Acuticoccus sediminis: one gene and its partner. The protein of the gene in region 2 interacts with the protein of the main gene of each other region in a pairwise test. Links are inferred from orthologs where the notes say so. Each region holds a gene or a part of one and is shown on either strand. Other genes may lie near its edges. The genes, in order: DLJ53_RS23395 and DLJ53_RS22865.

What was found.
Region 1: the proteins of DLJ53_RS22865 (region 2) and DLJ53_RS23395 interact in binary tests that used the Escherichia coli proteins (3 or more experiments, as listed by UniProt). The link is inferred for Acuticoccus sediminis from one-to-one orthologs.

The regions. Positions count from the first base shown.
Region 1 is NZ_QHHQ01000005.1:372,777-387,299, reverse strand. Bases 5,341-8,876 are described here. They hold DLJ53_RS23395 (2-oxoglutarate dehydrogenase E1 component), read right to left. Parts: upstream 8,490-8,876; coding sequence 5,541-8,489; downstream 5,341-5,540. Other genes in these bases: DLJ53_RS23390 (DUF1810 domain-containing protein), read right to left, coding at 8,582-8,876; odhB (2-oxoglutarate dehydrogenase complex dihydrolipoyllysine-residue succinyltransferase), read right to left, coding at 5,341-5,390. Also shown: signal peptide peptidase SppA, read left to right, coding at 1-544; DLJ53_RS23420 (integration host factor subunit beta), read left to right, coding at 537-890; DLJ53_RS23415 (DUF1049 domain-containing protein), read left to right, coding at 897-1,211; lpdA (dihydrolipoyl dehydrogenase), read right to left, coding at 1,725-3,125; DLJ53_RS23405 (MAPEG family protein), read right to left, coding at 3,206-3,604; more of odhB, read right to left, coding at 3,858-5,340; more of DLJ53_RS23390, read right to left, coding at 8,877-9,139; DLJ53_RS23385 (hypothetical protein), read left to right, coding at 9,359-9,868; sucD (succinate--CoA ligase subunit alpha), read right to left, coding at 9,984-10,886; DLJ53_RS23375 (sterol desaturase family protein), read right to left, coding at 11,215-11,736; DLJ53_RS23370 (fatty acid desaturase), read right to left, coding at 11,733-12,527; lycopene beta-cyclase CrtY, read left to right, coding at 12,569-13,726; DLJ53_RS23360 (glycosyltransferase), read right to left, coding at 13,727-14,523. UniProt on the Escherichia coli protein: E1 component of the 2-oxoglutarate dehydrogenase (OGDH) complex which catalyzes the decarboxylation of 2-oxoglutarate, the first step in the conversion of 2-oxoglutarate to succinyl-CoA and CO(2).
Region 2 is NZ_QHHQ01000005.1:258,973-272,849, forward strand. What follows is about bases 5,442-8,331. They hold DLJ53_RS22865 (ABC-F family ATP-binding cassette domain-containing protein), read left to right. Parts: upstream 5,442-5,882; coding sequence 5,883-7,781; downstream 7,782-8,331. Other genes in these bases: DLJ53_RS22860 (family 8 glycosyl hydrolase), read left to right, coding at 5,442-5,783; DLJ53_RS22870 (polysaccharide deacetylase family protein), read right to left, coding at 7,848-8,331. Outside these bases: DLJ53_RS22825 (aminotransferase class IV), read left to right, coding at 1-815; DLJ53_RS22830 (HpcH/HpaI aldolase/citrate lyase family protein), read left to right, coding at 985-1,839; DLJ53_RS22835 (glutathione S-transferase family protein), read right to left, coding at 1,955-2,578; DLJ53_RS22840 (hypothetical protein), read left to right, coding at 2,679-2,873; ndk (nucleoside-diphosphate kinase), read right to left, coding at 2,962-3,384; DLJ53_RS22850 (DinB family protein), read left to right, coding at 3,508-4,011; DLJ53_RS22855 (DUF1801 domain-containing protein), read right to left, coding at 4,043-4,543; more of DLJ53_RS22860, read left to right, coding at 4,689-5,441; more of DLJ53_RS22870, read right to left, coding at 8,332-8,726; DLJ53_RS22875 (dipeptidase), read right to left, coding at 8,996-10,378; DLJ53_RS22880 (methylmalonyl-CoA mutase family protein), read left to right, coding at 10,441-11,892; scpA (methylmalonyl-CoA mutase), read left to right, coding at 11,896-13,877. UniProt on the Escherichia coli protein: Genetic data indicate it may be involved in ribosome assembly or function.

The DNA of each region.
Region 1 (14,523 bases), 110 kb from region 2 along the record:
CGGCGTCCTGATCCAGTACGGGCAGGTGGAGAAGCTCCTCGACACCCTGGGGATCGAGGTCGACAAGGTCGCCTCCGGCCCGCTGAAGGCGGAGCCGAGCCCGTTCGACGCGGCGAGCCCGGAGGCCGTCGCCGTTCTGCAGAGCGTGGTGGACGACAGCTATAACTGGTTCGTCTCGCTGGTGGTCGAACGGCGCGGCCTGCCGGAGCCAGAGGCTCGCCGTCTGGCGGACGGCCGGATCTACACCGGCAACCAGGCCCTCGAGGCCAAGCTCATCGACGAGATCGGGGGAGAGGAGCAGGCGGTCGCCTGGCTGGCGCGCGAGCACGGCCTTTCACCCAACATCCCGGTCCAGACCTATAAGGCGAAACGCGAAAGCGACCTTTCTTTGACCGCCCGCATGGCGAACGCGATGATTGATCGAATTTTTGCCGCGATTGGAGTGAGTTTACCGGCAATTACACCAACAAGCTCGGTTGACGGTCTTATGTCCCTTTGGCACGCTTCAATTTCTTCGGACACTAAGGTGAAAAACAATGATTAAGTCCGAGCTAGTCACGCGTCTCCAGCTCCAGAACCCGCATTTGCTCCAGCGGGACGTGGAGGGCGTGATGAATGCGTTCGTCGATGAGATCGCGAATGCTATGAGGGACGGAAACCGCGTCGAGCTGAGGGGCTTTGGAGCCTTCTCCGTTCGGATCAGAGAGGCACGTACGGGGCGCAATCCGCGTACGGGCGAACCGGTGAAGGTGGAGCAGAAGGCTGCACCATTCTTCCGGACAGGAAAGGAAATGCGCGACCGCATCAACGCGGCGGCGCAGGTCCGATCCGGGAGTCGCCCTAGTTTGGGTGAGGACCCCGACGGTCGATACAGCCGCGCGGCGGAATAGCGATCGGTGCGCCGTGCGGCGGGCGTCGCCACGCTGATCATCTCCGCCGTGCTGGTGGGGGTGGCGGTGGCGAACCGGCACACGGTGGTGCTGTATCTCGATCCGCTGCGGGACCCGGGACGTTCGGTCGAGGTGCCGGTCTATGCCGCGCTCCTCGCCGCACTCGCGCTTGGTGTTTTGCTGGGCGGCGTGGCGACACGCCTCTCGGGGAGACGTCGTGTGTTGTCCCGGACTGGTCCGGCACGGGGGGCGCCGTCCGCGTCCCCGCTGCCGGAACGCCCGCTTCTCACCCATCGCAAGTCGGACCGACTGCTGACCTGACCCCCTCATGACGCTCCGCACATCGCACCCGGCCCGGGCGATCCGCCCGGCAGGGCGACATGGCAAGCGTGAGAGGCAATCCTCCGGGCCACCGGGGGAGTTGAGTTCAGCCGGTCCTGACGGCTCGGGACGACCCTGTGGAGGCCTCGGAGAGGCGTGAGGGCTCTTCGCGCATGGTGTACTGGCCACTGGCGCACCACCCGTCGAAGGGGCCTGACGCGGCTTCTGGCCGCCCAGACACGCCTCGCCATCAAGGCGGGGCGCAATCGAGCGTGATGCAGGCATGGGCAGAGACCCGCGCCGCGCGGCCCCCGGCGGCTGCCGGAGGAGCTTCACGGCCTGTCCGACTGCTCTCCCGCCCGACCGTGGGCGCGGCCTGCGGAACTGACCCGACAGAAAACGGCTCGACAGAAAACGGCCCGGGGTCGCGGGACCGCCGGGCCGTGCATTGCGTGCGGCGCCTCCGTGGAGGCCCTCGTCGGCCCCGGCCGCGAGCGGCGGGGCCCCGGGCGATCACATGTGGATCGCGCGGTTGGCGACGGCGAGGGCGGCTTCCTTGATCGCCTCGGAAAGCGTCGGGTGCGCGTGGCAGGTGCGCGCGATGTCCTCGGCCGCGGCGCCGAACTCCATGCCGAGCGTGACTTCGCCGATCATCGTGCCGGCATCCGGGCCGACGATGTGGACGCCGAGCACCCGGTCCGTCGTCTTGTCGGCGAGGATCTTCACGAAGCCGTCCGTCGTGCGGTTCACCTTGGCGCGCCCGTTGGCGGTGAAGGGGAACTTGCCGACGTTGTAGGCGACGCCGTCCTTCTTCAGCTGCTCCTCGGTGCGGCCGACGGAGGCAACCTCGGGGTAGGTGTAGACGACGGAGGGGATCGCCTCGTAGTTCACGTGCGGCTTCTGGCCGGCGATCAGCTCGGCGCAGGCGACGCCCTCGTCCTCGGCCTTGTGGGCCAGCATCGGACCGGTGATCACGTCGCCGATCGCCCACACGCCCGGCACGTTGGTGCGGTAGTGGTCGTCGGTCTTGATGCGGCCGCGCTCGTCCATCGCGATGCCGGCCTCCTCGAGGCCGAGGCCCTTGGTGTACGGCACGCGGCCGATGGCGACGAGGACGACGTCCGCCTCGATCGTCTCCGTGTCGCCGCCCTTGGCCGGCTCGACCGAGACCTTCAGCGTCTTGCCGGAGGTGTCGACGCCGGTCACCTTGCTGGACAGCTTGAACTTGAAGCCCTGCTTGCCGAGGATCCGCTGGAACTGCTTGGAGACCTCGTTGTCCTCCGGCGGGAGGATCTTGTCGAGGAACTCCACCACGGTGACCTCTGCGCCGAGGCGGCGCCACACCGAGCCGAGCTCCAGCCCGATCACGCCGCCGCCGATGACGACCATCTTGCCCGGCACCTGGTCGAGCGTCAGCGCGCCGGTGGAGGAGACGACGCGCTTCTCGTCGATCTCGACGCCCGGGAGGCGGGCGACGTCCGAGCCGGACGCGATGATGGTGTTCCGGGTCTCGATCTCCTGGACCGAGCCGTCCTCGGCGGTGACCTTCACCTTGCCCTGACCGGCGATCGAGCCGGTGCCACGGAAGGTGTCGATCTTGTTCTTCTTGAACAGGAAGTCGACGCCCTTGACGTTGCCGGCGACGCCCTCGTCCTTGAAGGCCAGCATCTTGGCGACGTCGAGCTTGGGCTCCACGGCGATGCCCATGTCGGCGAAGCCGTGGCCGGCTTCCTCGTAGAGCTCGGAGGCGTGAAGCAGGGCCTTGGAGGGGATGCAGCCCACGTTGAGGCAGGTCCCGCCGAAGGTCGGCCACTTCTCGACCACTGCCGTCTTCAGCCCGAGCTGGGCGCAGCGAATGGCTGCCACGTATCCGCCCGGACCCGAGCCGATCACCGTTACGTCATAGGCTGCCATCGTCCGCTCCTTCGAAAATTGCCGCGCTCCACCTGTGCGCTTCCGGGCGGCGGGTCAAGTCTCTCGACTGTAATTGCAGGTCAGAGCGCCCCGAGGAGCAGGGCTATGAGCTCCAGCACGATCCCGAGCATCGACAGGCCGTAGATCATCGAGCGCAGCGGGCCGAGGCCGTAGACATAGGCGGGCCAGTAGGCGACCCGCGCGACCACGTAGAGGACGGCGCCGATGGCCGACAGCGTCGACGTCGCGCCGCCGAGGACGACGGCCAGGGTGACGGCGGCGAACACCGGGAAGGTCTCCAGGATGTTCCGCGCGGCGCGCTCGGCGCGTTGGCTGCGCAGCCCGGTCTGCGGCGCGGTCCCGTCGCGGTTGCCGGCGGCCCACGCGGGCGAGGAGAGGGCGCGGGCGACGGCCGGCGCCAGGATGTAGAAGACGACGAGAATGCCGGCCAGCCCGACGCAGACGAGTTCGGTGGCCATCGCTACGCGGCCTTCGCCCGTCTCACGCGCGCCGACAGGGGCGGGACGTGCGCGAAGTCAGTGAGGGTTTCCCCGGCGTACCGGCTCCCCACGCCAGAAGCCGTGTCGGCGAGCGCCGTGTCGGTGGCAGTCATCGGGATAGGCGCCCATTCGTTGCGGATGGCCGGCCGGATCCTGGCACAGGCTGCCGGCTGCCGAAACCCGGACGGGACGGCAGCCGGCATGATGGGCGCTTGCTGCGCCGCGGCGACCCCTAGAGGTCGAGCAGCAGGCGCTGCGGGTCCTCGATGGCCTCCTTGACGCGCACCAGGAAGGTGACGGCCTCTTTGCCGTCGACGATGCGGTGGTCGTAGGAGAGGGCGAGGTACATCATCGGCCGCAGCTTGATCTCGTTGCCGACGGCGACGGGACGCTGCTCGATGCGGTGCATGCCGAGGATGCCGGACTGCGGCGCGTTGAGGATCGGAGTCGACATCAGCGAGCCGTAGATGCCGCCGTTGGTGATCGTGAAGGTGCCGCCCTGCATCTCGTCCAGCTTGAGCTGGCCGTCGCGGGCGCGCTTGCCGAAGTCGGCGATGGTCTTCTCGATGTCGGCGAAGCCGAGCTGGTCGCAGTTCTTCACCACCGGGACGACGAGGCCCTTATCGGTGCCAACGGCGACGCCCATGTGGTAGTAGTTCTTGTAGACGAGGTCGTTGCCGTCGATCTCGGCGTTGACCGCGGGAACTTCCTTCAGTGCGTGGACGCAGGCCTTCGCGAAGAACGCCATGAAGCCGAGCTTCACCTTGTGCTTCTTCTCGAAGACATCCTTGTACTGCTTGCGCAGCTCCATCACGGCGGACATGTCGACGTCGTTGAACGTCGTCAGCATCGCGGCGGTGTTCTGGGCGTCCTTGAGGCGCTTGGCGATGGTGCGGCGCAGGCGCGTCATGGGGACGCGTTCCTCGCGCTCGGCGTCGTCGCCGGTGCTGGGCGCGCGGCTCTGCTGCGCCGGGGCGGCGGACGCGGACGGGGCGGTCACGCCGCTCTCGAGCGCCTTCAGGACGTCGCCCTTCAGGATCTGGCCGCGCTTGCCGGTGCCCTCGACCTGGTCGGCGGAGAGGCCGGATTCGGCCATCGCCTTCTTGGCGGACGGGGCGGGCGGCATGTCGCCGGAGGCGGCGGGCGCGCTCGCTTTCGGGGCCTCGGCGGCCTTGGCCGGGGCGGGAGCGGCGGCGGGCGCGGCCGCAGCGCCGGAGCCGCCGATCGTGGCGATCAGGCCGCCGACCTCGACGGTGTCGCCTTCCTTGACGGCGAGGCTCGCGATCGTGCCGCCGACCGGGGCCGGGACCTCGACGCTGACCTTGTCGGTCTCGAGCTCGACGATCGGCTCGTCGGCGCCGATGCTTTCGCCGGCGTTCTTGATGATGCGGGCGACCGTCGCCTCGGTGACGCTCTCACCGAGGGTGGGGACGCGGACTTCGGTCGTCGCGGCGGAGGGGGCGGCACCGTTGCCGGACGGGGCCGGCTTCTCGGCCGGGGCGGCTTCGGCCTTCGGCTTCGCCGCGGCACCGGACTCGCTGATCTGACCGAGGAGGGCGCCGACCTCGACCGTCTCGCCGTCCTTGGCGGTGATTTCGGACAGGGTACCGGCGGCCGGGGCGGGAACCTCGACCGACACCTTGTCGGTTTCCAGTTCCAGCAGCGGCTCGTCCGCAGCGACAGTGTCGCCCTCCGCCTTGAACCACTTGGCTATCGTGGCTTCGGTGACGGATTCACCCAGGGTCGGGACGCGAATATCGGTCATGGCGCTCTTGTCGCAATTGTCGCGGCGGCGGTTCGTGAGGCCGGTGCGGGGCCGCAAAATCCGCACCGAGCCCGTGGCTATGTGGACCGATCGGGATCGCGAAGCAAGCGCAACGCCAAGTGATCGGTCCCGGGCTGGAATACCCGGTGGTTACCCGTAGACCTGCTCGAGGAAGGCCTCGAGCTGCTGCTGGTGACGCTTGGCGAGACCTGTCGCCGGCGACGCGGCCGCCGGACGCCCGGCGTAGCGCGGCCGATCGTTGGTCATCTTGGTCTGGCCGAGGCACCAGTCGAGGTACGGCTGCACGAAGGACCAGGAGCCCATGTTGGCCGGCTCCTCCTGGCACCACACCAGCTCCGCGTTCGGGAAGCGCTTCAGCTCGCTGATCACCGACTTGGCCGGGAACGGATAGAGCTGCTCCACCCGCAGCAGGTAGACGTCGTCGACGCCCCGCTCCTCGCGCGCCTCGAGAAGGTCGTAGTAGACCTTGCCGGTGCACAGCACGACGCGGCGGATCTTGTCGTCGGCGGCGAGCTTGAAGTCGCCGGTGCGGCCGAGCTGCGCATCGTCCAGAAGGACGCGGTGGAAGGTGGAATCCGGACCCAGCTCGTCGAGCGTCGACACGCAGCGCTTGTGGCGCAGCAGCGACTTCGGCGTCATCAGGATCAGCGGCTTGCGCAGGTCGCGCTTCAGCTGGCGGCGCAGGATGTGGAAGTAGTTCGCCGGCGTCGAGCAGTTGGCGACCTGCATGTTGTCCTCCGCGCAGAGCTGGAGGAAGCGCTCCAGGCGGGCGGAGGAGTGCTCCGGACCCTGGCCCTCGTAGCCATGCGGCAGCAGGCAGACGAGGCCCGTCATGCGCAGCCACTTGCGCTCGCCCGACGAGATGAACTGGTCGAACACCACCTGCGCGCCGTTGGCGAAGTCGCCGAACTGGGCTTCCCAGGCGACCAGCGCGTTCGGCTCGGCGAGGGAGTAGCCGTACTCGAAGCCGAGGACGGCCTCCTCGGAGAGCATCGAGTTGATGACCTCGTAGCGCTTCTGCTCGCCGCCCAGGTTGTTGAGCGGGATGTAGCGCTCCTCGTTCTCCTGATCGTAGAGCACCGAGTGGCGCTGCGAGAACGTGCCGCGCTCGCAGTCCTGGCCGGAGAGGCGGACCGGGTAGCCGTCCTTCAGCAGCGTGCCGAAGGCGAGCGCCTCGGCGGTCGCCCAGTCGACGCCCTGGCCGGTCTCGATCATCTTGCGGCGGTTCTCCATGAACCGGCCGACGGTGCGGTGGATGTGGAAGCCCTCCGGTACGGTCGAGAGCGCCTCGCCGATGGACTTCAGCTCGTCCATGTCGACGCCGGTGTGGCCGCGGCGCGGGTCGTCCGCGTCATCGCCCGGCTTGATGGCCTTCCAGCGGCCGTCGAGCCAGTCGGCCTTGTTCGGCAGGAACGACTGGCCGGCCTCGAACTCCTCGTCGAGGTGCTTGCGCCAGTCGGCCTTCATCTGCTCGACCTCGTCGTTCGAGACGACGCCCTCGTCGACCAGGCGCTTGCCGTAGATCTCCAGCGTGGACGGGTGCTGGCGGATCTTCTTGTACATGACCGGCTGGGTGAACGAGGGCTCGTCGCTCTCGTTGTGGCCGAACCGGCGGTAGCAGAACATGTCGATGACGACCGGCTTGTGGAACTTCTGCCGGAACTCGGTCGCCACCTTCGCCGCGTAGACCACCGCCTCGGGGTCGTCGCCGTTCACGTGGAAGATCGGCGCCTCGATCATCTTGGCGACGTCGGACGGGTAGGGCGACGAGCGCGAGAAGTGCGGGTTCGTCGTGAAGCCGATCTGGTTGTTGATGATGACGTGGATCGAGCCGCCGGTGCGGTGGCCCTTCAGGCCCGACAGGCCGAAGCACTCCGCGACGACGCCCTGGCCGGCGAAGGCCGCGTCGCCGTGCAGCAGCAGGCCGAGGACCTTCATGCGCTCGGTGTCGTTGAGCTGGTCCTGCTTGGCGCGCACTTTGCCGAGCACGACGGGGTCCACGATCTCGAGGTGGGAGGGGTTGGCGGTCAGCGACAGGTGGACGGAGTTGCCGTCGAACTCACGGTCGGACGAGGCACCGAGGTGGTACTTCACGTCGCCCGAACCCTCGACCTCGTCGGGCTTGAACGAGCCGCCCTTGAACTCGTGGAAGATGGCGCGGAGCGGCTTGCCGAGGACCTGGGCGAGCACGTTGAGGCGGCCGCGGTGGGCCATGCCGACGGCGATGTCGCGGACGCCGAGGTTGCCGCCGCGCTTGATGATCTGCTCCAGCGCCGGGATGACGGCTTCGCCGCCGTCGAGACCGAAGCGCTTGGTGCCGGTGTACTTGATGCCGAGGAACTTCTCGAAGCCTTCCGCCTCGACGAGCTTGTTGAGGATCGCCTTGCGGCCCTCGAGCGTGAAGGCGATGCCCTTGTCCGGCCCCTCGATGCGCTCCTGGAGCCAGCCCTTCTCGTAACCGTCGGAGATGTGCATGAATTCCACGCCCATCGTCTGACAGTAGGTGCGCTCCAGGATGTCGATCATCTGGCGCACGGTCGCGAACTCGAGGCCGAGCACGTTGTCGAGGAAGATCGGGCGGTCCATGTCCGCCTCGGTGAAGCCGTAGGCCTGCGGGCGCAGCTCCTCGTCGCGCATGCCGGTGATGCCCAGCGGGTCGAGGTTGGCGTGGTAGTGGCCGCGCATGCGGTAGGCGCGGATCATCATGATCGCGCGGACCGAGTCGCGGGCGGCGCGGCGGATGTCCGACTCGCCGACGACCTGGCCCTGCTGCTGCGCCTTCTGGGCCACCTTCTCGGTGACGCGGGTCTCGATCTCACCCCAGTTGCCGTCGAGCGCGGAGACCAGCTCGCCGTTCATCGGCACAGGCCAGTCCTGGCGGGCCCACTTCGGACCCTTCGCCTGGACTTCGACGGCGTGCCGGTCGTCCTGCATCTCGGCGAAGAAGGCCTGCCAGCCCGCATCGACCGAGGTCGGGTCGACCTGGTACCGAGCGTACAGCTGCTCAAGGTACTCGGCGTTGCCGCCGTATAGGAATGAGGAATTGAGAAACGCGGCGTTCGCGTCTTGGCGAGCCATGGCAGGGGTCCGTGAGTTTGATGCCCCTATAGCATAGGGTCTTTGGGGCAAAATCTGAACCGTCTAGGCGCCGCCGGGCAGCCACAGTCAAGTCACGATTTCAGCGTTGCCTCCGAACCGTTCGCCTCATGGCTCGGATTGCCGGCTTTCTGGTCAGAATGCCGTGCTTTTTCGGTCAACTGGGCAGACGGCCCGTCATCGTCCCCGTCGCCCTCGGCGACCCGGTCCGGGTAGAGGAGGTCCAGCGTCTTTTCGTCCCGCCGGCCGCCGTAGAACGTCGTTAGCGCACGAGCGAGTGTCTCCTCGCCCGGCTCGACCTCCAGAAACAGCGTCAGGCACGAGCGGACCTTGAGGTCGTCGGGACTGCCGAAGAGCGCGGTGGGGTCGGTGACGCCGGAGGCGAGCGCGGCCTCCGTCGCCTCGATCAGCCGGGCGCCCAGGACCGGATGGTGGAAGTAGGCGGCGGCCTCCTGCAGCGACGCGATGCCGTAGAGGCGCGCGGTCGCCGAGCGGCCGAGGTCGACGTGCTGCGGGAAAATATACCAGATCCAGTGCGAGGCCTTGAAGCCCGTTCCGAGCTCCGAGAGCGCCGCCGCGTAATCCCGCTCCTGTGCCGTTAAGAATCGATCCAGATTAAAGGTATCGGTCACCGAGACTCCCCACGTCGCTTATATTTTTGTTTCCATCCATTTTACACACGGATGCACTCCGGCGCACGCGCTTTCCCTGCGGGACATCGCGCGCGGACGGTGCGTGACGGGGGTCAGAGCGTGCCGTTCGGGCGCAGGCGGTGGACCGATGGGCCGGTTGTCGTTGTTTCGACACGGAGTTGGGGTTGGGTCCGACCGGAAAACATTCCGGAGGTTTCCATGTCATTTCGCCTTTGGGGCGCGGCCGCGCTCGTCCTCCTGTCCGTGCCGGCCGCGGCCGACGGCTTCGCCACGCGCGACCTCAGCAGTCTCTCCGTCGACACCGCCGGCTACGACGGCGGCGCCTTCGTCTTCCGCGCCGCGCCGGAGCGGCTGATGCTGGTGTGCAACGGCTGCGACGCGATGACGGCGGTCGACGTCATCATCGGCACAAACACCGACGGCACGGAGGGGCGGTACCGCAACGGCGATACCCCGATCGAGGAGCTGGAGGCGATATGCCAGTCGCGGGAGCCCGAGTGCAGGATGCAGGCGGTCGAGGTCGGTGACGCGGTCGGCTGGCAGACGACCTATCCGATCGCCAAAATGGGGCTGCAGGGCAGCACCGCGTACCTGATGCGCGATGGCGACACGCTCACCATCCGCTCGGTCGCGGGCGACGGGGCCCGCGCGAAGGCCAACGCCGAGGAGGCGCTGAGCAAGATCGCGCCGCAGGTGGTCGGCCCCTGAGGCCGTCAGGCGGGCGCGCCGTCCGGTGACCGCTCCGGGCGGGAGGCCGATGCCTCCCGGACCGGAGCGTCGCTGGTTCGCCGGCCGGGAACGAAGGCCCGGGCCGGCGGCGTCGTCAGCCCTTGAGGACCTTGACGAGGGTCTTGCCGAGCTGGGCCGGGGACGGGGAGACCCGGATGCCGGCCGCTTCCATCGCGGCGATCTTGTCTTCCGCGCCGCCCTTGCCGCCGGAGATGACCGCGCCGGCGTGGCCCATGGTGCGGCCCGGAGGCGCCGTGCGGCCGGCGATGAAGCCCGCCATCGGCTTCTTGCGGCCCTTCTTCGCTTCGTCGGCGATGAACTGGGCGGCTTCTTCCTCGGCGGAACCGCCGATCTCGCCGATCATGATGATGGACTCGGTCTCGTCGTCGGCGAGGAACATCTCCAGCATGTCGATGAACTCGGTGCCCTTCACCGGGTCACCGCCGATGCCGACGGCGGTCGTCTGGCCCAGGCCCTCGGCCGAGGTCTGGAACACCGCCTCGTAGGTGAGGGTGCCCGAGCGGGACACGATGCCGACGGAGCCGTCGCGGAAGATCGAGCCCGGCATGATGCCGATCTTGCACTCGTTCGGGGTCAGGACGCCCGGGCAGTTCGGCCCGATGAGGCGCGAGGACGAACGGTCGAGCGCGGCCTTCACCTTCACCATGTCCATCACCGGAATGCCTTCCGTGATGCAGATGATGAGCGGCACCTCCGCCTCGATCGCCTCGAGGATGGCGGCGCCGGCGCCCGCGGGCGGCACGTAGATCACCGACGCGTCGGCGCCGGTGGCCTCGCGGGCGTCGCCCACGGTGGTATAGATCGGCAGGGACTTGCCGCTTTCGCTCGTCCAGGTCTCGCCACCCTTCTTGGGATGAACGCCGGCCACCATCTGCGTGCCGTGGTAGGCGAGTGCCTGCTCGGTGTGGAACGAGCCGGTCTTGCCGGTCAGGCCCTGCACGATGACTTTGGTATTCTTGTCGACGAGGATGGACATAAGGTCAGTTGTCTCCGGCTTCCGGCAGGGCGTGAAACGCGAGTGTTGGCTAGACCAGAGGGGGGCGGACCGCAACCGTTTGCCGCGCCAATCGGCGTCGGAAGGCTGCGAAAAGCACGCTTCGCATCCCAAAGGTGCGTATATATCCCCGCGAGCCCCTCTAGATTGCGTGATGGGTGATGCGATTGGGGTGGGCGGCGGGCCCGGGCTGGCGCCGCCGCGGAGCCCGCGGCCGGCCGGCGGACCCGCCGATGTTCGCCCCCGCCGCCTCGGACAGGCCGTGCCGTCCGGGCCGGGCGGGACCGATTGTCTCAACAATAGGGCGGACTTAGGTCACTGGCGAGGTCCCGTTGCGGGTGCCGCCCGGCGCGGCCCCCCTGCTGCGAAGCGCGCCCGTCCGGGCGAGCCGCCGCTTCAGGTCCGTGACCGGCGGCGCGTAGAGAAAGCCGAAGGACACACAACCGTCCCGTCCGTCAACCGCGTGGTGCATCTTGTGGGCCTGCACCAGGCGCTTCAGGTAGCCCCGCCGCGGCACCCAGCGGAACGGCCAGCGCTGATGTACCAGCCCGTCGTGCACGATGAAGTAGAGGATGCCGTACACCATCAGGCCGACGCCGATCTGCCGCAGCGGCCACACCCCGGCGATCCCGAAGGTGATCAGCGCACCCGACAGGACGGTGAAGACGACGGCGTAGAGGTCGTTCTTCTCGAGGACACCGTCGGCCTCCTCGTGGTGCGAGCGGTGCCAGCCCCAGCCGAGCGGGCCGTGCATGACGAAGCGGTGGGTGGCGTAGGCGACCCCCTCCATCGCGACGACGGTGGCGATCACGATGAGGGTGTTGAGGATCATGCCCGCCCCCTCGCGGCGGCGGGGCCGGCCGGCGGGACGGCGCCGGCGGTCATCGCACGGTGCGCGGCGGGAAGGCGCCACCAGGGCGTCGTCGGCGCGAGGTGATGCTCGTGGTGGTAGCCGAAGTGGAAGCAGGTCAGGAGCGACAGCAGCGGCGGGAAACCGTCCGTGCGCGTGTTGTGCCTGTCGGCGAAGGGCGCCGCGTCGATCCGGTGGGGCCGGAAGGTGCCGAAATAGAAGAGCTGCACCGCCGACAGCACCGCGGGCACGGCGTAGAACAGGAGGAGCGCCGGCACCGAGACCCCCGTGGCGAGGATGTAGAGCGCCATCGCCGCCGCCATCGCGCCGAGTTCGCGCCAGCCGTAGTATTCGAGGAAGAAGCGCAGGAACCACGGGGCGAACGCGTCCGGCGCGTCGGCGTGGAAGTCCGGGTCCTGCGGCGATCCGGGGCGGCGGTGGTGCATGTGGTGCTTCGGCAGGAGCCGGTCGTACGAGAACGCCGCGTAGAGGAACAGCGCGACGCGGCCGAAGGCACGGTTGACCGCGGGCCGGCCCGGTGCGAGCGAGCCGTGCATGCAGTCGTGGGCGACGATGAACAGCCCGACCGAGAGCCACGTCTGCACCGCGACGAAGGGGAGGGCGAGCCATCCCGGCGTCACCTGCCAGTCGACGATGAAGATCGCGGACACATGGACCGCGAGCCAGGCGCCGATGATGGCAAGCGCCAGCGTCAGGCCGACGATCGTGTCGCGCTGCCGGGCGCGTGCGGGCGACAGGACGTTCCCGTTCATGGCGGTATGACATACACGGATGGACGCGGCGAGGCGAGGGCATGGCGCAACGACTGATCATCGCGGGCGGCGGCCTCTCGGGTGTACTGACCGCGCTCGCCTTCGCCGACCGGCCGGACGTCTCCGTGACGCTGCTGGAGGCGGGCGAGCGTCTCGGCGGTGCCCACACCTGGAGCTTCTACGCGACGGACCTCGACGCGCCCGGGACCCGCCTCGTCGATCCGCTCGTCGCCCATAGCTGGCCGGGCTACGACGTGCGCTTCCGCGGTCTCTCGCGCACGCTGTCGACGCCCTACCGCTCGATCACCGCGCAGAGCCTCGACCGCGCCGCCCGGCAGCGCCTCGGCGAGCGGGTCCGGCTGGGCACCTCCGTGACGGGGCTCGATGCCGGCGGGGCGACGCTCGGCGACGGCACGCGCGTCGAGGGCGAGGCGGTGATCGACGCGCGCGGGCCGACGCGGCTCGCGGGACTTGCACTGCGCCACCAGGTCTTCCTCGGTCAGGAGGTCCGGCTCGCGGCGCCGCACGGCCTGACGCGCCCGACGATCATGGACGCGACGGTGGAGCAGCTGGACGGTTACCGCTTCGTCTACCTGCTCCCGTTCACCGCCGACACGCTCCTCGTCGAGGACACCTATTATACCGACCAACCGGCGCTCGACCGCGCGACGGTCGCGGCGCGCATCGCCGGCTACGCCGCAGGGCGGGGTTGGCGTGTCACGGAGGTGATCCGCGAGGAGGCCGGTTCGCTGCCGCTCGTCCTGGGGGGCGACGCGCGCGCCCTGTGGGTGGACGCGGCGCCGGATGGCGGGGCGGTCCCGATCGGACTGCGGGCGGGCCTCTTCCATCCGGTGACGAGCTATTCGCTCCCCGTCGCCGTGGAGACGGCGCTGATGCTGGGGGCGATGCCGGGACCGGTCACCACCGCGCGCGTCTCGGAGCGGGTCGGCGACCTGGTGCGCCGGCATGTCGCACGGACGGCGTACGAGCGGCTCCTGAACCGGATGCTCTTCCTCGCCGGCCGGCCGGAGGACCGGCACCTCGTCCTCGAGCGCTTTCACCGCCTGCCGCAGCCCCTCATCGAGCGCTTCTACGCCGGCCGCATGCGCCGGTCCGACCGGCTGCGGGTGCTCCTCGGCAAGCCGCCGGTGCCGGTCGCCGGCGCGCTCCGCGCCCTGCCGGAGCGCTCCGCCGGCTGATCAGCGCGCGGCGGCGATAATCGCGTCCGCCGCCCGCTCCGCGCCGTTCTCGGCTGCGATCAGCGGGGCGAGACGGGCGCTGGTCGCCCGCATCCCGCCGTCGTCCAGGACCTGTCGGAGGATCGGCGCAGCGGAGAGACGGTAGCGCCAGCGAGGCACGACCCGCGCCACGCCCGCCCGGGCCGCGCGGGCCGCATTGTCGGGCTGGTCGTGGGAGAAGGGAACGGCGACCATCGGCACGCCGGCCGCCATCGCGAGCGCGATCGTGCCGATTCCGCCCTGGTGCACCACCGCTGCCGCATGCGGGAAGACGGCCTGGTAGGGCGCGCTTCCCGCGACCATGAGCGCCGGATCGGACGGCAGATCGCGACCTGCGCCCGCGCCCCCGGCGAGGAGGAGGGCACGCACGCCGAGGCGGCGCGCGGCGCGGGCGCTGTCCTCGAAGAAGCGGCGGGCGACGTGGGCGGAGGCGGAGCCGAGGGTGAAGACCACGGGCGGCTCGCCGTCCGCCAGGAAGTCGGCGATCCGCGGATCGAGCGGCGGGCTGCCGGTCTGCAGCACCTGTCCGGTCTGGACGGTGCCGCGCGGCGCGTCCGCCGGCACCGGGCCGAAGAGGGGGGAGTAGAGCGCCAGCACGCCATCGGGCGAATGCTGGCCACGGAAGGCGGGGTGGGCGGGGTAGTCGCCGAGGCCGGCGGCGGCGCGGTAGGCGCGAAGCGGCGCGGCCCAGGCCTCGACGCCCTTCTCGGCGTAGGCGAGCACGCGCGCGTTGTACTGCGGCCAGCCGCGCACGAGGG
Region 2 (13,877 bases):
CGCGATCGGACTGCACCTACGACGTGGTCGGCGTGTGGAAGGGCCGCTTCTTCCGCCTCGACAGGCACCTCGACCGGTTCGAGGCGAGCTGCGAGCGGCTGCGCCTCGCCCTGCCGCTGTCGCGAGAGGAACTGGAGGCGACGCTCCACCGCCTCGTCGCGCTGACCGGGCTCGAGGACGCCTACGTCTCCATGACCCTGACGCGCGGCCGCCCGAACCCCGCCGCGCCGCGCGACCCGCGCCAGTGCGTCCCGAACTTCTACGCCTACGCGATCCCCTACGTGTGGCTCGCCAACGAGGCGCAGCAGGCCAAGGGCCTCGCGCTCAAGATCGCGCGTGACGTCGCCCGCATCTCGCGCCGCTCGGTGGACCAGCGCACCAAGAACTACCACTGGCTCGACCTCGAGATGGCGCTCCTCCATGCGCTCGACGACGGCGCCGACTCGGTCCTCCTGATGGACATCGACGGCAACCTCACCGAGGGGCCGGGCTACAACGTCTTCGCCTACCGTGACGGCGTGTGGTCGACGCCCGACACCAACGTCCTGGAAGGCATCACGCGCGGCGCGGTCCTCGACCTCCTCGCCGAGATGAACGTCGGCTCGTCCGTGCGGCCGATGACCGAGGACGACCTCTTCGGCGCCGAGGAGGTGATCGTGACGACCACCGCCGGCGGCGTCATGCCCGTCACCGCGGTGGACGGGCGGCCGGTGGGCGACGGCACGCCCGGCCCGCAGGCGGCCCGGCTGAAGGCGCTCTACTGGGACAAGCACACCGATCCGGCCTGGTCCGTCCCGGTCGACCGCACGGCCTGACCGGCCCTCAGGGTCGTCCGCCGCGACGGCCCGCCCTCCCCGCCCCGCGGTTTGACCTTGCGCGGCCGGCGCGCCAACGTCCCGCCGCGACCGGGCCACGGCGCATGCGACGAGAGGGAGGAAGGACCACGATGACCCACCGCCGAACCCGCCGGCCGGCGCTCTCCTGATGCGCTCGTTCCTGTTCGTCCCGGGCGATTCGGAGAAGAAGCTCGCCAAGGCCTACGATTCGGGCGCCGACGTCGTCATCCTGGACCTTGAGGACTCGGTCTCGGCGGACCGCAAGCCCGCCGCGCGCGCCCTGGTGCGCGAGGCGGCGGCGGACGCGCCGGGCACCGTCGCCATCCGCGTCAACGCGCTCGACACCGGCCTCGTCGACGACGACCTCGCCGCGGTGATGGCCGCCCGCCCGGCGATGATCGTCCTGCCGAAGAGCGAGACCGGGGCGGACGTCGCGCATCTCTCCGCCAGGCTCTCCGTCCACGAGGCGGAGCAGGACGTCGCTGACGGCGCCACCAGGGTCCTCGCCATCGCCACCGAGACGGCGCGGGCGATGTTCGGCCTCGGCACCTACGATGCCGCCGGCCCCCGCCTCGCGGCGATGACCTGGGGCCTCGAGGACCTCTCCGCCGCGCTCGGCGTGTCGCGCACGCGCGACGAAAACGGGCGCGTCACCGACCCGTTCGCCTTCGCGCGCACGATGTGCCTCGCCGGGGCGAAGGCCGCCGGCGTCCTTCCCATCGACGCGGTCTATACGGATTTCCGCAACTCGGAGGGTCTCGCCCGCGAGTCGCGGGAGGCGGCGGCGGACGGCTTCCTGGGCAAGCTCGCGATCCATCCGGCGCAGGTCGCGGTCATCAACGAGGCGTTCACTCCGTCGGCCGAGGCGGTCGCCGCGGCCAGGCGCATCGTCGCCGCGTTCGAGGAGAACCCCGGCGCTGGCGTCGTCTCGCTGGACGGAAGGATGGTGGACCGGCCCCACCTCATCAACGCGCAGCAGCTGCTGGCGCGCGTCGGGGCCTGAGGGCGAGGCGTTCGGGCCGGGCCATGCCCGGCCTCCCTTCACCGGCGCCCCGGCGCGCCGGTCGCTGGACCGGGCCGCGTCGCGCGCGGCCCTCGCTTCCGTCCGGGACCGCGCGTCAGCCCGGGTAGGTGTCGGCGAATGCCGGCAGCTTCATCGCGCGGGCCGCGAGCGCGGTGAGCTTCGGGTAGCGCCCCTCCACCAGGAACGGGTTCGTCACCTCCGCCTGCTGGTAGGTGCAGACCGCCGCGACGTCGGATCCGTCCGGCTTGTCGCCACCGAAGAACCCGGCTTCCGGCGTGATCTCCTCCAGCGCGGCGAGGCCGCCCTCGATCTGGCCGATGACGCGCGTCTGCCAGTCCTTCCAGTGGAACTCCTCCGGCCGGCGGTTCTTCTCGTAGACCAGCGAGACGACCTTCTCGACGGTGGAGTGCGCCAGGGCGATGCGCTGCAGGCAGTCGCGGCGGGCGAGCCCCGTCGCCGGAACGAGGCGCATATCCGGCATGGAATCGTCGAGCCAGTCGCAGATCGGCATCGACTCGATGAGGCGCGTGCCGTCGGCCAGCACCAGGACAGGCACCCGGATGCCGGGGTGGTAGGACTTCATGATGTCGGCCTGCGACGGATCCGTCGCCGCGACGTCCAGCCGTTCCAGCTCGCGGCCCTGCAGGGCGCACCAGATCGCCACCCGCCGCGCATAGGGCGACAGGTTGCGGCCCACCAGCGTCATCGTCTCGCTCATCGTTATCCTCCCCGCGAGTGCGAAGGCGCACCCGATCGGTCGTTCTTATAATTTCGCCGACGCTTTATTTCACTGTTTGTAGGCGGATTCGAGCCCGGTGATGTCCAACATCACCCTGCCGGGCATCGCCCCCCATGGCGCGGCCGGCTCCCTCGCGATCCGGATCGTCCAGAATTTCGAGGAAGCGGGTCGGCACGATCTGCCAGATAAGGCCGTAGCGATCCCTCGGCCGGGCGCACTGGATCGGCGCGCCATCGTGCCCCCGACGCGCCGGCCGGGGGCGATGCCGCAGTAGAAGGCCGCCGCGTCAGCCGCCCCCGCCACGAACCGCAGGTTCGAAGCGATACGCTGGATGGGCGGCCTCGGCAGTCAGGGGGCCGGTGTCAGCCGACGATCTCGTTGCCACCGAACCAGAAGGCGATCTCCTCGGCCGCCGTCTCCGCGGCGTCGGAGCCGTGCACCGAGTTCTCGCCGATGGAGGTGGCGAACTCCTTGCGGATGGTGCCCGGCGCGGCGTCGGCCGGGTTGGTCGCGCCCATCACTTCGCGGTTCTTGGCGATGGCGTTCTCACCTTCCAGCACCTGCACGACCGTCGGGCCGGAGGACATGAACGTGGTGAGCTCCTCGTAGAACGGGCGCGCCTTGTGGACCTCGTAGAACTTCTCGGCCTGCTGCTTGGACATCCACACGCGCTTGGCGGCGACGACGCGCAGACCCGCCTCCTCGAGCTTGGCGGTGATCGCGCCCGTCAGATTGCGCTTGGTCGCGTCGGGCTTAATCATGGAAAAGGTACGTTCGATGGCCATTCTCATCCTCGAGGGTTGCCGCCGCGCGGCGTGTGTTCCGTGACGTCGCGGGCGATCGTCGCGCCGCTGTGTTGCGCTCGCTATAAACAGGCCCAGCCTACAACCGCAACAGGAGGTGATGGCGTGAACGCATTCCCGATGCTGGCCCGCTACAACCGCTGGGCCAACCGAACGGCCTACGCCGCCGCCGCGGACCTCTCCGACACCGACTACCGCGCCGACTGCGGCGCCGCGTTCGTCTCGATCCACGGCACGCTCAACCATCTCGTCGTCACCGACCGGATCTGGATGTACCGCTTCACCGGCCGGCCCTACCCGCAGGCCGCCCTCGACGCGACCGCGTGCGACGACTTCGCCGGGCTGAAGGCCGTGCGCGAGGCACTCGACGAGGAGATCGTCGCCTGGGTCGAGGGCCTGTCCGACGCGGAGCTCGCGGCCACCATCTCCTACGTGCGCGCGACGACGCCGGAGAAGATCACCCAGCCGCTGGCGCCGGGCCTCCTCCACCTCTTCAACCACCAGACCCACCATCGCGGCCAGGTCCACGCGATGCTTACCCGCCTCACAGGCCAGGCACCGCCGTTCGACCTCCTCTACTACCAGCGCGAGGCGGGCGAAGGCGTCTGAGCCACCCGGCCCCTCGGCCGGGCCGCGGACCTCACGGGACCCAGCCGGGCAGCGCGGCGGCCTGCCTGACCCAGGCCGCGAACCGCTCCTCGTCGAGGACGTCGGTCTCGCGGATGTCGATCCAGCGGGAATCCTTGCTGCGGTCCGTCCCGCCGGGCGGCAGCGGGTCGAGCGAGACGCCCCGGAAGAAGGTCACCTTCACGTAGGCGGTGAAGACCCGGAACGAGAGGAACCAGCCGTTTCCCTCGGCCCCGTAGAGCGGCGAGTTCCATTTCACCGCCTTGCGGACGTCCGGAACGGCCCGCACGATCAGCGCGTCGAGGCGGCGGCCGAGGTCGCTCTTCCAGCCGGGCATGGCCGCGATGTACCGCTGCACCGGCGCATCCCCGTCCGCCATCGCGATCTGCGGGTTGCCGCCTGCGAGGAGCACCACCCCGTCCGGCCCCGCCTGCAGCGGCGGGCGGGCCTTCGCGGTGCGTCGCGGCCCGGCGGCGGCCGTCGCCCGGCCCGCCGGCTTCTTCCCCTGCGCCATGCCGCTCCCCCGTCTCCGACCCGCGTTCGCGGACAGGTAGGGCATGAAGGCGCCCCGACCCAGCGGCGGCCGCAGGCCTTTTCCCTCCGGACGCCGCCGCCCGCCGTGCCTATAAAGAGGGAACCGCCAGCGAAGGATGGGACGGATGTCGCGCTCGACCCTGTGGACCATGGTGCTGCTCGTCGCCCTCTCGGGCGCGGAGACGGCGCCGGTCCGTGCCCAGGACCTCTACCAGGGCCCGATCGCCAGCGAGATGAGCCCGGAATTCTACGCCTGGTACCAGCACCAGGCGGCCGGATTCTTCCAGTCCTACATGGCGCCGGAGGGGCGGATCTTCGATCCGGAGAACGGTGGCATCAGCCACTCGGAGAGCCAGGCCTACGGAATGGCGATCGCCCTCGCGGCGAACGCGCCGGAGCTCTTCGACACGATCTGGGGCTGGACGAGGCGCACGCTGCGCAACGCCGACGGACTGCACGCCTGGCGCTACGTGCCCGGCCAGGGTGTCGTCGACCGCAACAACGCGACCGACGCCGACCTCATCATCGCCGCCACCCTGAGCGTCGCCGCCAGGCGCTGGAACCGGGGGGACTACCTCGGCGACGCCGCCAGGACCGCGGATTCGCTGGGCCGGTCCGTCCTCGTGAGGCACAAGGGGCACGTCGTGATGCTGCCCGGCAAGGTCGGCTTCATGCCGCCGTCGCAGCCGGACGGGCCGGTCATCAACCTCTCCTACTACCACTTCGACATCATGCAGATCGTCGCCGACCTCGCCCCCGGCTATCCCTGGAAGGAGGCGATCGCCGACGGGTGGGGCTTCTACCGGTACGTCATCGAGGCATGGACGCCGAGCGACTGGACCTCCGTCGCCGATCCGGAGCACCCGGTCCCGGCACGCAATTTCCCGGTCAAGGCGTCGTACGACGCGGTGCGCGGTCCGGTGAACATGCTCGCCGTCCCGTGGGCGTCGAACCGGGACTACGTCGACATCATCGACAACCGCCTCAAGATGAACGGCGGCATGCCGGGGATCTACGATCCGAAGCGCGGCGAGAGGGTCGGCGACCTCACCGGGAGCGGCTACCGGCTCATCGCCGCGGCGGTGGACTGCGTGGCGGACGGCAACCCCATTCCGGCCGACCTCCTCAACGTCACCCCCGAGACCTATTTCGGCTCGGCGCTGCACCTCATGGTGATCCACCAGCTCTACGTCAAACACCCCGAGTGCATCCGCTTCTGAGCCCGTCGCGGGCGCCGGCGAGACCCACGTCAAAGTGCGGGTCTGGTGTGGCCTTCGCGACCTTGCGTTGGGGCCGGCACAGGCGCGATAAGGCGCGCCATGCTGACGATCCGCAACCTCACCTACCGCATCGACGGACGCACTCTCCTTGAGGGGGCGGACGCGATCGTGCCGGCCGGCGCCAAGGTCGGTCTCGTCGGGCGTAACGGCTGCGGCAAGACCACGCTCTTCAACCTCATCTGCGGCGACCTCTCGCCCGAATCCGGCGACATCTCCCTCGCCGAGGGCCAGCGCATCGGCCGCGTGGCGCAGGAGGCGCCGGGCACCGAGGCCTCGCTGATCGAGACCGTGCTCGCCGCCGATACCGAGCGCACCGCCCTCCTCGCCGAGTCCGAGTCGGCCACCGACCCGCACCGCATCGGCGAGATCCACAACCGCCTCGCCGACATCGACGCCTATTCGGCCGAGTCGCGCGCGGCGTCGATCCTCGCCGGCCTCGGCTTCGACGACGCGGCGCAGCGGCGCTCCTGCTCGTCCTTCTCGGGCGGGTGGCGGATGCGCGTGGCCCTCGCGGCGATCCTCTTCCTGGAGCCGGACCTCCTGCTCCTCGACGAGCCGACCAACTACCTCGACCTCGAAGGCACCGTGTGGCTGGAGACCTATCTCCAGCGCTACCCGCACACCGTCATCGTGATCAGCCACGACCGCGACATGCTGGACAGCGTGGCCCGGCAGATCGTCCACGTCGACAACGGCAAGCTCGTCGCCTACCGCGGCAACTACTCCGAGTTCGAGCGCCAGCGCCGGGAGAAGGCCGAGCTGCAGGCCCGCCGGGCCGAGAAGCAGGCGGTGGAGCGGGCGCACCTGCAGTCCTTCGTCGACCGCTTCCGCTACAAGGCCTCCAAGGCCAAGCAGGCGCAGAGCCGCATCAAGAAGCTGGAGAAGATGGGCGCGATCGAGCCGGTGCTCGACGAGACGATGCCACCCATCAGGATCCCCAACCCGAAGCGCGCCCTGTCGCCGCCGATCATCGCGGCCGACCGCGTCGTCCTCGGCTACGACGGCAAGTCGGTGCTGCGGCGGGTGAACATCCGCGTCGACGACGACGACAGGATCGCGCTGCTTGGCGCCAACGGCAACGGCAAGTCGACGCTCGCCAAGTTGCTCGCCGGTCGCCTCGACCCGATGGAAGGCTCCGTCACCCGCGCCGACCGGATGCAGATCGCCTACTTCGCCCAGCACCAGCTCGACGAGCTGCGGCCGAAGGAGACGCCGGTCGCCCACGTCCAGGCCCGGCTGAAGTTCGAGGAGGACGAGAAGGACGTGCGGGCGCGCGTCGCCCAGATGGGCCTCCCCGGCGAGCGGATGGACACGCCCGCCAAGGACCTCTCGGGCGGCGAACGGGCCAAGCTCCTCCTCGGCCTCGCGACGATGGGGGGTGCCAACCTCCTCATCCTCGACGAGCCGACCAACCACCTCGACATCGACTCGCGAGCCGCCCTGGTCGAGGCGATCAACGGCTACGAGGGCGCCGTGATCCTCATCAGCCACGACCGCTACCTCGTGGAGGCGTGCGTCGACCGCCTGTGGCTCGTGGCGGACGGGACGGTGAGCCCGTTCGACGACGACATGGAGGCCTACCGCGCGCTGATCCTCGGCAACGCCCGCAAGGGCAAGGCGGGCGACGAGAAGCCGGCCGACAAGGTCAGCGCCGCCGACCGCCGCCGCGAAGCCGCCGAGGCGCGGGCCCAGCTCGCCCCGCTGCGCAAGCAGGTGCAGGCGGCGGAGAAGGAGATCGCCAGGGCGGAGGCGGAGATCGCCCGGCTCGACGCCAGGCTCGAGGACCCGGCGCTCTACACCAGGGACCCCGCCAAGGCGGCGCAGATCTCCAAGGATCGCGCCCAGTGGGTCCGCGCCCGCGAGGCCGCCGAGGAGGCGTGGCTCGAGGCGTCCGAGGCCTACGAGGCGGCGGAGGCCGGCACCGCCCTCGCCGGCTGACCACTCGCCGGCTGACCGCGCGACGGCCTTGCGGTGCAGCGGGCCCGTGCCGAGCCCGCGTGCGGCCTACGAGGTGCGGCCACCGCAGGCGGTCGCCCCGCCCGGGACCAGCCGCACGACCCTGAAGCCTTCGCTCTGCAGCGCATTCAGGAATCCCGGCAGCATCGACGCGGTGCGCGGGTGGATGTCGTGGAACAGGATGATGCCGCGCCCGCGCTGGCGAAGCTCCGCCAGGGTGCGGTTCATCACCGTCGTACCGTCGGTGCGCAGGTAGTCCTTGGAGTCGATGTCGACGTCGATCACCACCGTGCCGCGCTGGGCCATGGCGCTGCGCAGCCCCGGCGTGTCGGCGAGGTAGGGGAAGCGGAAGAACGGCGAGAGGCCATGGCCGGTGCCGCTCAGCGCCGCCGCGATCGCCCGCTCCCCGCGCCCGATTTCGGCGAGCGCGTCGGCCCGGCTCATCCGCTTCAGGTTGGCGTGGTCGTAGGAGTGCGAGCCGATGGTGTGCCCGCGCGAGGCCACCTTGCGCACGAGCTGGGGATGGGCCTCGGCCATCTGCCCGACCATCATGAACGTCGCCTTCACGCCGGCCGCGTCGAGGGTGTCGAGGATGTGCGGCGTCGTGCCGGGGCGCGGCCCGTCGTCGAAGGTCAGCACCACTTCGCCGCGCGCCAGCTTGATGTCGCTGACGCGGCTCACCGGCAGCGTGCGGCCGGCGAGCATGCCGGGCTGCTGCGGGACCGGGCCGCACTGCGGCGCGCCGGCGGTCGACGGCGGAGCCGAGTAGACCGGCGGCGCGGAATAGACCGGAGCCGGGGCCGTCGGTGCGGCGATGGTGAGGGTTGTCGGGTTGTTGTAGGCGAAACCGGTCGTCTTCGACGATTGGCACCCGGCGAGAAGTACCGCGACGAGGGCGAGGAACGCAGCAGGAAGCGGCGATCTCATGCGTTGGCCTTTAGAAACTATGCTTTCTCAAATGTTACGAGGACTGGTTAATGTCGCGTTGCCGCGGGAGGTCCACCCATCCCAGAGGCGCCGCCGCGTCCGTCCGCGCCGGCCGCACCAAGTCCGTCCCGCGGAGTGTCGCACACACGCCGCCGCGCCGGTAGAGCGCGCCGGCAACGCGCGCTCTTTCGTCCCCGGCCGGGAGCGCCGGTCCTCCCGGAAACGACCGTCGGGCCGCCGCAGTCCGCGGCGGTCCGGGCCTGCACGGTCTAGAGCGCGGCCAACACCCGCGCCCAGGAGCGGATGCCCTTGTGGAACGAGGACAGGTTGAACTTCTCGTTCGGCGAGTGGACGTTGTCGTCCTCGAGCGCGAAGCCGATCATCAGCGTGTCCATCCCGAGGCCGTACTTGAAGTCGTGCACGATCGGGATGGAGCCGCCCATGCCGACCATGGCGGTCTGCTTGCCCCACTCCGCGTTCAGCGCCTCCTCGCCGATCTTCAGGATCGGCCAGTCGGACGGCACGCGGAAGGCCGGGCCGTTGCCGTGCTTCTTGAACTCGACCGTGCAGTCCGCCGGCACCCGCTCGCGCACGAAGGCGCGGAAGGCCTCGCGGAGCTTGTCGGGATCCTGGTCGCCGACGAGGCGGAAGGAGACCTTCGCGTGCGCCTCGGCGGGGATCACGGTCTTGAAGCCCGTGCCGGTGTAGCCGCCCCACATGCCGTTCACTTCCAGCGTCGGACGCGCCCAGACCTGCTCGAGGACGGTCCGCCCCTCCTCGCCCGCCGGCGTCTCGAGGCCGATCGGTCCGAGGAACTTCTCGGCCGTCATGTCGAGGCCGGCCCAGTTCTCCATCGTCTCGGCAGGCGTCTCGGTCACGCCCTCGTAGAAACCGGGCACGGTGACGCGGCCGGTCTCGTCGTGGAGGGCGGCGAGGATGCTCGCCAGCACGTGGTTCGGGTTGCGGGCCGGACCGCCGAACTGGCCGGAATGCAGGTCGCGGCTGGCGCACTTCACGGTAATCTCGTCGCCGACGAGGCCGCGCAGGCTGAGCGCGATCGCCGGCGTCTCGGCGTCCCACATCCCGGTGTCGCACACGAAGGCCGCGTCGCAGCGGATCTCCTCGCCGGACTTCGCCAGGAAGCCGGGAAGGCTCGGCGAGCCGGACTCCTCCTCGCCCTCGATGAGCACCGACACCGGCACCGGCAGGCGTCCCTCGACGGCGAGGATTGCGCGCATGGCCTCGATGAAGGTCATGAGCTGCCCCTTATCGTCGCAGGCCCCGCGCGCGACGATGATCTTCGAGCCGTCCTCACGGGTGACGATGCGCGGCGCGAAGGGGTCCTCGTCCCACAGCTCCAGCGGGTCGACCGGCTGCACGTCGTAGTGGCCGTAGAAAAGAATGTGCGGCTTGTCGCCCGTGGTCGGCTCCGCCGGCTTGGCGAGGACCATGGGCTTGCCGTCCGTGTCACGCACCTCCGCCAGGAAACCGAGCGCCGCCAGGTCCTCCTTGAGCCAGTGGGCGGCTTCGCGGCATTGCTCGTCGTAGGCGGGATCGGTCGAGATCGACGGGATCCTGAGCAGGGCGAACAGGCGCTCCAGGCTCTCGTCGATGTTGTCGTCGATGCGCTTCAGGATCGCGTCGATGTTCATGAGGGTCCTTCAGGTTGCCTTCCGGGGTCGTCTGACAATAATGCACCCGGGGGGAAAGCAATATGAGTAGCACAGCGCAAGAGTCGTTGCTGGGGGCCTGGCGGCCGCTGGCCGAAAAGGCGTTGAAAGGCCAAAGCCTTGACACGCTCGATACCGAGACCGCGAGCGGCATCCGACTGGGCCCGCTCTTCGCGGCCGCGGACCCCTCCTATCTCGGCCGTCCGACGCTCGGCCCATGGCAGGTCGTCGCCCGCGCCGACGCGGCCGACGCCGCCGAGCAGGCCAGGACCGACCTCGAGAACGGCGTCGCCGCCCTCGCCCTCGTCTTCGCCGGAGCGCCGTCCGCCTTCGGCCGCGGCCTCGCCATCGGCAGTCTCGGCGAGCTCGACGCCGCGCTCGGCGGGGTGATGCTAGACATCGTCCCGCTCCGCCTCGAGGCCGGCCACGGCGCGCTCGCCGCCGCCGCCATGGTCGCGGCGCTCGCGGACAAGCGCGGCACCCGGCCCGCCGCGCTCCACGCCGGCATCGACCCCGTCGGCACCTTCGCCTTCACCGGCATCGCGCCGACGTGGTCCGACCCGTCCGCGCTCGCCGACGCCGTCGCCGGCGTAAAGGCGATCGGCGCGCCCGGCACCGCCCTCCTCGCCGACGGACGCATCGCCGCCGAGGCCGGCGCCGCCCCCGCCACCGAGCTCGCCTTCGCGCTGCACAGCCTCGCCGCGATGCTGCGCCTCGCCGACGCAGGCGGCCTCGCGGCCGCCGATGCGCTCGCCGCGACGTCGATGGCGCTGTCGGCGAACGAGAACCAGTTCGCGACCATCGCCAAGTTCCGCGCCGCGCGGCGTCTGCACCGCCTCGTGGCCGACGCGTGCGGCTCCGACGCCCCGCTCGTGCTGCACGGCGAGACGGCGCGGCGGATGCTCGCCTACTCCGACCCGCAGACGAACCTCCTGCGCCTCACCATCGCGACCTTCGCCGCCGGTGTCGGCGGGGCGGACAGCGTCTCGGTGCTCCCCTTCGACGCCGAGGCGAGCCCTTTCGCCCGCCGCATGGCCCGCAACATCCAGTCGCTCCTCATCGAGGAGTCCCACGTCGGCCGCCTGTCTGACGCGGGTGCCGGGTCGGGCGCGGTCGAGGCCTACACCGACGCCCTCGCCGAGGCCGCGTGGACGCGCTTCCAGCTCTTCGAGAGCGAGGGCGACGCGGTGGCGAGCGGCAAGGTCGCCGAGATGGTCGCCTCCGACCGCGCGTCCGCGGAAAAGAAGCTCGCGGCGAAGGACCGTGTCATGATCGGCGTCACGATCCATCCGCCGACGACCGCGACCCCGGTGCCGCCGGAGCCGGCCGCCTCGCCGCTCCCCACCGGCACCTTCGCCGCCGGCGACTTCGCGAGCCTCAAGGCGGCGAGCGCCGACGGCTCGAGCCTCGCCGATCTCGCGATCGCGCCGCCTGCCGACGCGGCCACCTGTCCCCCGCTGACGCCCTCGCGCGTCGCGGCGTCCTTCGGAGGCTGACCCATGGTCCCTGACTTCCGCACCCTCGCCTACAGGAAAGCCGCCGCCCGGGCGCCCGCCGCGGGCGAGCCCTGGATGACGGCCGAAGGAATCGCCATCGCCCCGATGACCGGCGCCGACGCGGTCGAGGGCCTCCCCCTCGACAGCGTCCCCGGCAAGGCGCCCTACATCCGCGGGCCGTACCCGACGATGTATGTCCAGAAGCCCTGGACGATCCGCCAGTACGCCGGCTTCTCGACCGCCGAGGAGTCCAACGCCTTCTACCGCCGCAACCTCGCCGCGGGTCAGAAGGGCCTCTCGGTGGCGTTCGACCTCGCCACCCACCGCGGCTACGATTCGGACCACCCGCGCGTCACCGGCGACGTCGGCATGGCGGGCGTCGCGATCGACTCGATCCTCGACATGCGGACCCTCTTCGACGGGATCCCGCTGGACCAGATGTCCGTGTCGATGACGATGAACGGGGCCGTTCTGCCGGTCCTGGCCCTCTACATCGTCGCGGCGGAGGAGCAGGGCGTCCCGCAGAAGGCCCTCTCCGGAACCATTCAGAACGACATTCTGAAGGAGTTCATGGTCCGCAACACGTTCATCTACCCGCCTCGCCCGTCGATGCGGATCGTGTCGGACATCTTCGCCTACACCGCCGAGCACATGCCGCGGTACAACTCGATCTCGATCTCCGGCTACCACATGCAGGAGGCCGGAGCGACGGCGGACCTCGAGCTCGCCTACACCATCGCCGACGGCCTCGAGTACATCCGCACCGGCGTCGCGGCGGGCCTCGACGTCGACAGCTTCGCGCCGCGCCTCTCGTTCTTCTGGGCGATCGGCATGCACTTCTTCATGGAAGTCGCGAAGATGCGCGCCGCCCGCTACCTCTGGGCCTCGCTGGTGCAGAAGGAGTTCGGGCCGAAGGACCCGCGCTCCACGTCCCTGCGCACGCACTGCCAGACCTCCGGCTGGTCGCTGACGGCGCAGGACGTCTACAACAACGTCGCCCGCACCATGATCGAGGCGATGGCCGCGACCCAGGGCGGCACCCAGTCGCTCCACACCAACGCGCTCGACGAGGCTCTTGCCCTGCCGACGGACTTCTCCGCCCGCATCGCCCGCAACACGCAGCTCGTCATCGCCGAGGAGAGCGGCACGACGCGCTTCATCGACCCCTGGGGCGGCGCGCCCGCGGTGGAGCGGCTGACGCACGACCTCGTCGCCCGCGCCATGACCCACATCGCGGAGGTCGAGAGCCTCGGCGGCATGGCCAAGGCGATCGAGGCCGGCACGCCCAAGCTGCGCATCGAGGAGGCGGCCGCGCGCGCCCAGGCGAAGATCGATTCCGGCGAGCAGACCGTCGTTGGCGTCAACAAGTACAAGCCCGACGTCGACCCCGGCGTCGACGTCCTCAAGGTGGACAATGCCGACGTGCGCCGCCGCCAGCTCGCCAAGCTGGAGAAGCTGCGCTCCGAGCGGGACGAAGTCGCCACCAAGGCCGCACTCGCCGCGCTGGAGAACGGCGCGAAGGGCGGCGGCAACCTCCTCGCGCTCTGCATCGACGCGGCCCGCGCGCACGCCACCGTCGGCGAGATGAGCGACGCCATGGAGCGCGCCTTCGGCCGCCACACCGCCGAGATCAAGGCGATCACCGGCGTCTACAAACGGGAGGCCGGGAAGATGGGCAAGCGCATCGACGACGTCCGCCGCATGGCCGACGCCTTCGCGGAGGCCGACGGCCGTCGCCCGCGCATCCTCGTCGCCAAGATGGGCCAGGACGGGCACGACCGCGGCCAGAAGGTCATCGCCTCCGCGTTCGCCGACCTCGGCTTCGACGTCGACATCGGCCCCCTCTTCGCCACCCCCGAGGAATGCGCCCGCCAGGCCGTCGACAACGACGTCCACATCGTCGGCGTCTCGTCCCTCGCCGGCTCGCACCTGACGCTCCTGCCGGAGCTGAAGGCGGCGCTCGCCAAGGAGGGCGCCGGCGACGT